Regions from separate parts of the Serratia sp. TSA_130.1 genome, predicted to be linked through region 2. Evidence: riboswitches for the same ligand, from Rfam matches in the RefSeq annotation. Region 2 holds a riboswitch; each other region holds the start of a gene.

Region 1 (3,271 bases), on a different contig from region 2:
TTCGTCGTGATAGGCGCGCGCGGTGGCCGGATCGAGCGCCAGATTGAACTGATCTTCCCAGCGGAATTCGAAACGCGCCTTGGACATGGCGTTATCGCGAATTTGCGCGCCCGGATGGCCTTTGGCCAGATCGGCGGCGTGGGCGGCGATCTTGTAGGTGATCAGGCCCTGTTTGACGTCCTCTTTATTCGGCAGGCCGAGGTGCTCTTTCGGCGTGACGTAACACAGCATGGCGCAGCCGAACCAGCCAATCATCGCCGCGCCGATGCCGGAGGTGAAATGGTCATAGCCCGGGGCGATATCGGTGGTCAGCGGGCCAAGGGTGTAGAACGGCGCTTCGTGGCAATGTTCCAGCTCTTCGGTCATGTTGCGGCGGATCATCTGCATCGGCACGTGGCCCGGGCCTTCAATCATCACTTGTACGTCGTATTCCCAGGCGATTTTGGTCAGCTCGCCCAGCGTATGCAGCTCGGCGAACTGGGCCTCGTCGTTGGCGTCCTGAATCGAACCGGGGCGCAGGCCGTCGCCGAGCGACAGCGAAACGTCGTAGGCGGCGCAGATCTCGCAGATTTCACGGAAGTGCTGATAGAGGAAGTTTTCCTGATGGTGCGACAGACACCATTTGGCCATGATCGAGCCGCCGCGCGACACGATGCCGGTCAGGCGTTTGGCGGTCATCGGCACGTAGCGCAGCAGCACGCCGGCGTGGATGGTGAAGTAATCGACCCCTTGTTCAGCCTGTTCCAGCAGCGTATCGCGGAACATCTCCCAGGTGAGGTTTTCCGCCACGCCGTTGACCTTCTCCAGCGCCTGGTAGATAGGCACGGTGCCGATGGGCACCGGGCTGTTACGCAGGATCCACTCGCGGGTTTCGTGAATATAGCGGCCGGTGGAGAGATCCATCACGGTGTCTGCGCCCCAGCGGGTGGCCCACACCAGCTTCTCCACCTCTTCTTCGATCGACGACGTGACCGCCGAGTTGCCGATATTGGCGTTCACCTTCACCAGGAAATTGCGGCCGATGATCATCGGCTCCGCCTCCGGGTGATTGATGTTGGCAGGAATGATGGCGCGGCCGGCGGCCACTTCCTGGCGCACGAACTCCGGCGTGATGTTGTCCGGCAGGTTGGCGCCCCAGCCCTGGCCCGGATGCTGGTGGCGTAGCACCTCGCCGCGAATGCGTTCGCGCCCCATGTTTTCACGGATGGCGATAAACTCCATCTCCGGGGTGACGATGCCGGCGCGGGCATAGTGCAGCTGGGTAACGCACTTGCCCGGCAACGCCTTGCGCGGCAGCGGCAGATGTTCGAAGCGCAGGTGATCCAGCCCCTCGTCCGCCAGACGCTGTTGGGTGAAGCCGGAACTGGCGCCGCTCAGGGTCGCAGTATCGCCGCGCGCGTCGATCCAGCCGGCGCGCAGCTTGGCCAGGCCGGCGTGCACATCGAGCTCGGCCTGCGGATCGCCGTATGGGCCCGCGGTGTCATATACCGGGATCGCCTCGTTCTGTTCATACTGCGGGCTATCTTTGCTGCCGCCGACCAGGGTCGGGCTGAGCTGAATTTCGCGCATCGGCACCTGGATATCGCGGCGCGAGCCCTGCAGGTAGATGCGGCGTGAGTTTGGGAAAGCCATGCCTTGCAGCGTGTCGATAAACTGCTGGGCGGCTTCGCGTTGCGCTTTACGGGCGCGCGGTGGATTAACGTTAGACATAGCAAGTTCCTACCAGTGTGTTGGGTTGGGAAAGTTGCTTGTCTGGAGCTCGGAGGGAGTAATGATGGTGGCCGATAAGGCTGGACGCCCGCAAAGGGAAGGCCGTGCCTGTGGCGATAGATTACTCTTGTTCCCTTCGCGGGTATTAGCCCGATCAGGTTCCGCGGATCCCGAATTAACGGTCTCAGCCTGGCTGATTCGATGAACAAATCAGGCGCTAGGCACTCCGACAAGATGCCCCCCAGTATAGGAGGGATAAGAAAAAAAACTATAAAATTTTAACGCGCCGGATCCAGCGCCTGGTCCGGCAGCGGTTGCTGCGCGGCCTCCGCTTCCAACAGGATCAGCTTATCTTCCAGCGCAAAGCGCGCCGCCAGCGTTTCGCCGATATCCGACAAGGCCTGATGGAATTCCAGACAGACCTCCTGATCGATATCCACTTCGGTATAGCGATCGTGGAACGCCATGATCTGTTCGGTATTGGCCCATAGCTTGGGGTAGATGTTCACCGCCAGCGACATTTTCGGACTGGCTGCGCCTTCCACTTGTTTGATAATTCTGTCATAGATATGAAAATGCCCTGCGGAGAGGTAATCCACCAGGTTATGGCAAAAGTTCTCCAGCGCTTTTTCATTCAGCGGCGTATGCTTTTCTTTATTCGGTTTGAGGCCTACCAGCGTGCAGTAGGCGACCAGCAACTGCTTGCGGGCCTGAAGCCATTGATCAACTAATTCATTACTACCGCCAACGCGCTGAGTCAGCCTTTCCAAACGGTTGAGCATGTTTGACTCCGTGTAAGTAATAAAAGTAACCGGTAAGTTATTAAAATGTAACAAAGCCGATTTGTAGAGTGCCAGTGAAGCTGAGGTTGTGCAACAACGATATGGAACTTGCATTAACGGGCAATGAAAACGGCTGGTGGATCGTCAGCCATGAAAGCAAACTTTGGTTACCGAACGGTGAATTGCCGTCGGGGACGGCCGCCGTCCTCGGGCTGCAGGGCCACATGGCGCGCATCATCGGTGAGTGGGAGGGCGCGCCGGTCTGGCTGGTGCGCCAGGCGATGCCGCGGGAGATGGGATCGGTGCGTCAGCTGTTGGATCAGGATCGTGGTCTGTTCCAGCTTGCCGGGCGCGGCGTGCAGCTGGCGGATTTCTACCGCTCCCATCGCTTTTGCGGCTACTGCGGCCATGAGATGCATCTCAGCCGCACCGAAAGCGCCTGCCTCTGCGGCCACTGCAAAGAACGGTACTACCCGCAGATTGCGCCCTGCGTGATCGTCGCCATTCGGCGCGACGATCAGATCCTGCTGGCGCAGCACGTGCGCCATCGCGGCGGTATCCACACGGTGCTGGCCGGTTTCGTCGAAGTGGGCGAAACGCTGGAGCAGGCGGTGGCGCGCGAAGTGATGGAAGAGAGCAATATCGAAATCAAGAACCTGCGCTACGTCACTTCACAACCCTGGCCGTTCCCACACTCGCTGATGATGGCCTTTATGGCCGATTACCATCAGGGCGACCTTCGTCACGATCCCAAGGAGCTGCTTAACGCCGGCTGGTAT
Region 2 (3,271 bases):
CAGAATGGCGGGCAGCACCGAAATCAGCGCCGACAGCAGCGCCTGCAGGAAAGTGAAGCGCACCACGTGCCACAGGTAGCTGTCCTGCCACAGGCCGCGCCAGCCGCTGTCCGGCGAGTGACGCCACAGCGAGCCCATCGCCAGCGCGGCGACCAGCAGGATCATGCCGGCGGCCAGCAGCCCCGGCCAGAGCCAGCGGGGGATCAGCGGCTGACGGCGGTTTGCCATGCCCGGATCCAGCCGCCGCGTTGTGTGGCCACCTCTTCGGCGCTGTATTGCAGCGCGGTATGCGGCACGTTCATCTGTTCAAAGCCGACGGGCAGCGGGGTGTTGATCACCGGGTACATCCAGTTGCCGGTCGGGATGGTGTTCTGGAATGCCGGCGTCACCATGAACTGCATGAAACGCTCCGCCAGCTCAGGCTGTTTGGCGGCCTTCAGTTTGCCGGCCACTTCCACCTGCAGGTAGTGGCCTTCGCTGAACGTGGCGGCGGCGTAGCGGTCTTTTTTCTCGGCGATCAGATGATAGGCGGGGGAGGTGGTGTAGCTGAGCACCAGATCGCCTTCGCCTTTCAGGAACAGGCCGTAGGCTTCGCTCCAGCCTTTGGTGACGGTCACGGTCTTTTTCGCCAACTGCTGCCAGGCGGCCGGCGCCTTGTCGCCATACACTTTTTGCATCCACAGCAGCAGGCCGAGGCCCGGCGTGCTGGTGCGCGGATCTTCGTAGATCACCTTCCAGTCACGATCGCTGCTGACCAGCTCCTGCAGGCTTTTCGGCGGGTTCTTCAGTTTTTCCTTGTCGTAGACGAAGGCGAAGTACCCGTAGTCGTAAGGCACGAAGGTCGCGTCCTGCCAGCCGCCCGGCACCGTCAGTTTGGCGGTGTCCACGCCGCTCGGCGCGAACAGGCCGGTTTGCTGCGCCGCCTGCAGCAGGTTGTTGTCCAGCCCCAGCACCACGTCGGCGGCGCTGTTCTTGCCTTCCATGCGCAGGCGGTTCAGCAGTGAGACGCCGTCTTCCAGCGCCACGAACTTCAGCTCACAGTCGCACTCGGCTTCGAAGGCTTTTTTCACCGCCGGGCCTGGGCCCCAGTCGGCGGCGAAGGAATCGTAGGTGTAAACCGTCAGCGTCGGCTTGGCGAACACCGGCGCGGCGCACAGCAGCAATAAGCAGGGCAGATATTTTTTGACCACGTTGCACTCCTGAAAAATAAGGGGGCAAGGGCATCTGAGGGGGCGAGGCGGCGTCGCCGGTTCGCTGGGCTCAAATCCCTCCGCCGGTATTGACCGGATCAGGTTCGACGGGTGTGCTCTCAGCGGAAAATCGGGCTTATCACGCGGCCCGACTCTCCGCACCCCGTTGAGACGGCGCTATTGTAAAGATTAACCGACCCGGGCGAAAGGCGCTTATGCCTCCGGCGGGGCAAACCAGGCTGACTTGAAGTCGAACCAGCCGAGGGTGTTCATTCGCACGCCGCGCATGCTGCGCTGGCCGTGCAGCTGCAGCCAGTGGTGGAACAGCGGATGCAGTTGGTGATTGCTGACCAGGCGCTGGCAGAACTCCGCCAGCGGCAGACGGTTGGCGCGCCATAGCGCCGCATCCTGCGCCAGGTCCTCGCTCATGCAATGCTGCATCAGCGGCAGCTCGTACAGCGTGGCGAACAGCGAAAACTCCAGCGGCAGATAGAAGTTGGCGCTGCCGAGCCACAGATCGCTGCGCGCGTCGCCCTGGTGCCAGGTCGCGTAATCCACGCTTTGCACGATCAGGCGGATGCCGTGCTGCGCCAGCAGCGGCTCGATCGCCTGGCGGATGGCGTGGAACTCCGAATGCTCATTGAAGTGAGTCAGCGTCAGTTCGGTCAGCCCCGCCGGTTTGGGCTGCTGCGCCAGCGCGCGGTTGTGGTGCCAGCGCGGCAGCAGGCCGTACGCCGGCGACCAATAGCGCTGGTAGAGCGGCCCGGCGTGGCTCAGCAGCGAAATGGGGTTGATCAATTCGCACAGCCAGCTGCGCATGGCGGGATCGGCCGCCAAGGGAGAGCGCTGATCGAACAGCAGGAAGTAGCAGCCTTCTTCCAGCCGGCTTTCCAGCTCGCTGTTGCCGGTTTCATCGCCCTGCAGCTGTACGCCGGAGTGCACCAGTTCTTCGGAGAATTCCGGCAGCACCCAGATGTTGACCTCATCGATCAGCGCCCGGTAGCCGAAATAGTCATCGAAGGCGTGGATCTTCATCTGGCTGGGAAGGTTGCGCACCACGCGGTAGGGGCCGGTGCCGATCGGATGGCGGGTGAAGTCCGGCAGATCGCGCCATTCGCGCGGCAGGATCATGGCGTGCACGCTGCCCAGCAGCCAGGGTAACCAGTGGTCGGGGCTGCGCAGATGCACGTCGACAACGAACGGCGTCGGCGAGGTGACGCTTTCGATATGCGAGAACAGCGGTTGCGAGGTCAGACGCGAAAGCGAGCTGATGACGTCCGCCATCTCCAGCTCGCGGCCATGATGAAAATGGATCGCCGGGCGCAGGTAAAACCGCCAGTGCAGCGGCGTCAGCGCCTGCCAATGGTGGGACAGATCGGATTCGAGTTCCCCGTTTTCCTCATTTATGCGCGTCAGGCCGTTGAAGATCTGACGCGCCAAATGGGTCTCGGAACGCCGCAGCGCCGAGCCGGGCAGCAGGTTGTACAACTGCCGATAGTAGAGCACCCGCAGGATATGTTTCCCCTGACGGAAGCTGCGCCCCAGCTGCGACAGCAGCATTTGGCGCACCACGTTTTTGTCGCCCACCAGCTGCACCAACTGATCGATGCGATCCTGCTCCAGCAGCTCCTCGGCCCGCTGTTGCTGCAGCGCCAGGCCGGTGTAATGAAAGGTTAGCCGCGAACGCTTGCCGCGTCCCGACTCCGCCTGCCAGGTGAGCCAGCCCTCCCGCTGCATGGCGCTCAACAGGGAGCGTACGTGGCGCCGCGAGCAGCTCAGCGCCTCCGCCAGCGCCTGCAGCGTGGTGTCGGTGGTTTCACCGTGGCAGCGCTGCCACAGACGGATGAACTGCTGCTGCAATCTGGACGTGGACATAAAAGAGGAACACTCCTGTCTCAACTCGTCAATTTTTCTTTCCCTATATTACGCCGATAATTTTCATCAATGAAAGGGGAGGGCGTAATCATGAAAGCTTTCTTATCCAAATCGTTCTATCAGCGCTATTTCAGCGCGGTGCGTCGGCAGCACGCCGACTGGCTGAGCGTGGTGCCCGAGCAGGCGCGGCTGGCAATATTGGCGCA
Region 3 (3,271 bases), on a different contig from region 2:
CAATAGCCGCCGGAGGCCAGGGCCTGCGGTTCATCGCTGCTCACCAGCCATGCCTGCGTCACATGCCCCAGCGCCAGATCGTCGGGCGCGTCCGCGCCGCCCATTTTGGTCGGCACCCAGCCGGGATCGACCGCGCTGCTGATGACGTCGGGCCACAGGCGCGCCACGGCGGCGGCCAGCGTGGTGACGAACAGCTTGCTGTCCGAATAAGAACCTGCGGCGCCGCCAAGCCAGTCTACGCCGTTCAGCTCCGCCACGCCGTCAAAGTGCATACTGCTGCTCAGGTAGACGATTCGCTTGGGACGTTCGATCAGGGCCGTCAGCAGGTAGGGCGCTATGACGTTCACCGGCATCACCTGCGGCCCGGTGAACATGCCGGCATTGTGGATCACCGCGTCCGGACGGCCGAGGCGATTGACCTGCTCGGCAAGCTGCCGAGTCTGCTGCACATCGGACAAATCGCCGATCGCCGCCTGTGCACCGCGATCCAGCAGATCGCGCACCGCGTCCAGACGGCCGGGTGCGCGCGCATGCAGAATCACCTGATGCCCTTCGTCCAACAGCGTTTGCGCGGCGGCGCGGCCCAGCCCATCGACCGAACCGGTAATGAAAATGCGTGACATGCCACTCCTCCGTTTAGCGCCAGCCGAGCGCCGGCGCGACATGGGTTAAAATCGATTCGATGACGTGCGCATTGTAATCCACGCCCAGCTGATTAGGCACGGTCAGCAGCAACGTATCCGCTTCGGCGATGGCCTCGTCCTGCGCCAGCTGTTCGATCAGCGCGTCAGGTTCTGCGGCGTAACTGCGGCCAAAGATCGCCCGGGTTTGCGCATCGATATACCCCAGTTGGTCGCCTTCCTTACCGCTGCCGCCGAAGTAGTTGCGATCCCGCTGATCCACCAGCGCGAAGATGCTGCGGCTGACGGAAACCCGCGGCTCGCGCGCATGGCCCGCCTCTTGCCAGGCCGCGCGATAGGCGCGGATCTGCTTGGCCTGCTGGATATGAAAGGGTTCGCCGGTTTCGTCGTTCTTGAGCGTCGAGCTTTGCAGGTTCATGCCCAGCTTCGCCGCCCAGACGGCGGTGGCGTTCGAGCCGGCGCCCCACCAGATGCGGTCGCGCAGCCCGGCGGAAAACGGCTCCGGCCGCAGCAGCCCAGGCGGATTCGGGAACATCGGCTGTGGATTGGGCTCGGCGAACCCTTCGCCGCGCAGCGCTTCCAGGAACACTTCGGTATGGCGGCGGGCCATGTCCGCATCGGTCTCGCCATCGGCCGGGGCATAGCCGAAATAGCGCCAGCCGTCGATCACCTGCTCCGGCGAGCCGCGGCTGATGCCGAGCTGCAGCCGCCCGCCGGCGATCAGATCCGCCGCGCCGGCGTCTTCCACCATGTACAGCGGATTTTCATAACGCATGTCGATCACGCCGGTGCCGATCTCGATGCGTTGGGTTTTGGCGCCGATGGCGGCCAGCAGCGGGAACGGCGACCCCAGCTGGCGTGCAAAGTGGTGTACGCGAAAATAGGCGCCGTCCGCCCCCAGATCTTCGGCGGCGACCGCCAGATCGATGGACTGCAGCAGCGCATCCGCCGCGGAACGGGTGCCGGACTGGGCGGAAGGCGACCAGTGGCCAAACGAGAGAAAACCAATTTTTTTCATCGGGCATCATCCTCAGAGGCAAAACATGGGCCTACAGTGACAAAAACCGCGCGCTTTGCGCCAGCAAAATCGCCCCCGATCGCACTAAACGAACCGATTGCCGCCGCGCCGCCCGGCGATTGTAATCAAAAAACAAATGTCGTATAACAGGCAGCTCCGAGGGGTGTCCTGTTACGGGCTGAGATGGCGCAAGCCGAACCCTTTGAACCTGATCTGGGTCATGCCAGCGAAGGGACGGTTAGGCAACCGCGCGATCACCCGTTGTCTGTTCATACCTCAGCGTGCCCGGATCTCCACTGACTCAAGGAGGTCCCATGTCCATCACCACCCTGTTCGAAAGCGGTCTTTACGGCCGGCTGCGCCAACAGGCCGGCAGCCACTGGCAAAATTACGTCGAACACCCGTTTCTGCAGCAGTTGGCCGCCGGCACCTTGCCTGAACGCGCTTTTCGCCGTTACCTGACCCAAGACTACCTGTTCCTGCTGCACTTCGCCCGCGCCTACGCGCTGCTGGTCAGCAAGCTGCGCACCTTGCCGGAAATGCGCGCCGCCACCGCCTCGCTCAACGGCATCGTCGCCGAGCTGCCGCTGCACGTGGCCTACTGCGCCGAATGGGGGCTGAGCGAAGCGCAGATCGCCGCCCAACCGGAGGCGGCGGAAACCATGAACTACACCCGCTACGTGCTGGACATCGGCCATGCCGGCGACGCCCTCGATCTGCTGGCCGGCCTGCTGCCCTGCGTGGCCGGTTATGCCGAAATCGGCCTGCGGCTGCTGCACGATCCCGCCACCCAAATGGAGGGCAATCCTTACGCCTCCTGGATCCGCAACTACGGCGACGAGGGCTATCTGGCCGGCGTGCGCGCCGCCATCGAACTGCTGGAAACCGTCGGCCACCAGCGCGGCGCACAAAGCCGCTTTACCGAGCTGACGCAGATTTTCACCACCGCCACTCAGCTGGAAGCGGCATTTTGGCAAATGGGGCTGAACGCCTCATGATCTCCCCGCGCCTCCCGCCCGGCATCCAGGTGCGGGATCTCACTCTGCGCTTCGGTCAACAGACGATCTTTGAGCGGCTGAGCTTCGACATCGCCGGCGGCAGCTTCGTCTCCCTGCTCGGCGCCAGCGGCGCCGGCAAAACCAGCCTGCTGAAGATCATCGCCGGGCTGGCGCAGGCCAGCTCGGGTACGGTGAGCGGCAGCGACGGCCTGCCGATCGCCGGGCGCATCGCCTACATGGGGCAAAAAGACCTGCTCTACCCGTGGCTGAGCGTCGAAGACAATGTCGCCCTCGGCTCGCGGCTGCGCGGCGAAGCGCCGGATCGGGCATGGACAGCGCATCTGCTCGAGCGCGTAGGCCTGGCCGCGCATAGCCGCAGCCTGCCCGCCGCGCTGTCCGGCGGCATGCGCCAGCGCGCCGCCATCGCCCGCACGCTCTACGAACGCCAGCCAATCGTGCTGATGGACGAACCCTTTTCCGCGCTGGACGCCATTACCCGCGCCGAGATCCAGAGCCTGGCCGCCGAGCTGCTGGCGCAAAATACCGTGCTGCTGATCACTCACGACCCGATGGAGGCTTGCCGCCTGAGCCACCGGCTGCTGGTGCTGTCGCCC

The links. Region 2 has a riboswitch for thiamine pyrophosphate ahead of thiB (thiamine ABC transporter substrate binding subunit). Riboswitches for the same ligand answer to the same signal wherever they lie in the genome.
Region 1: it holds a riboswitch for thiamine pyrophosphate, as region 2 does, so the genes downstream of both, thiC (phosphomethylpyrimidine synthase ThiC) here and thiB (thiamine ABC transporter substrate binding subunit) in region 2, are expected to answer to the same signal.
Region 3: it holds a riboswitch for thiamine pyrophosphate, as region 2 does, so the genes downstream of both, tenA (thiaminase II) here and thiB (thiamine ABC transporter substrate binding subunit) in region 2, are expected to answer to the same signal.

What each region holds. Positions count from the first base shown of each region.
Region 1 covers NZ_JBQZFS010000013.1:7,037-10,307, reverse strand. The annotation lists gene thiC (phosphomethylpyrimidine synthase ThiC) at 1-1,710, opposite strand, end outside; TPP riboswitch at 1,825-1,949, opposite strand; gene ACUTQY_RS24530 (Rsd/AlgQ family anti-sigma factor) at 1,989-2,492, opposite strand; gene nudC (NAD(+) diphosphatase) at 2,594-3,271, shown strand, end outside.
Region 2 covers NZ_JBQZFS010000003.1:378,049-381,319, forward strand. The annotation lists gene thiP (thiamine/thiamine pyrophosphate ABC transporter permease ThiP) at 1-228, opposite strand, end outside; gene thiB (thiamine ABC transporter substrate binding subunit) at 204-1,190, opposite strand; TPP riboswitch at 1,248-1,366, opposite strand; gene sgrR (HTH-type transcriptional regulator SgrR) at 1,404-3,065, opposite strand; gene sgrT (glucose uptake inhibitor SgrT) at 3,156-3,271, shown strand, end outside.
Region 3 covers NZ_JBQZFS010000001.1:737,135-740,405, forward strand. The annotation lists gene ACUTQY_RS03420 (SDR family NAD(P)-dependent oxidoreductase) at 1-623, opposite strand, end outside; gene ACUTQY_RS03425 (LLM class flavin-dependent oxidoreductase) at 637-1,659, opposite strand; TPP riboswitch at 1,809-1,911, shown strand; gene tenA (thiaminase II) at 1,974-2,657, shown strand; gene ACUTQY_RS03435 (ABC transporter ATP-binding protein) at 2,654-3,271, shown strand, end outside.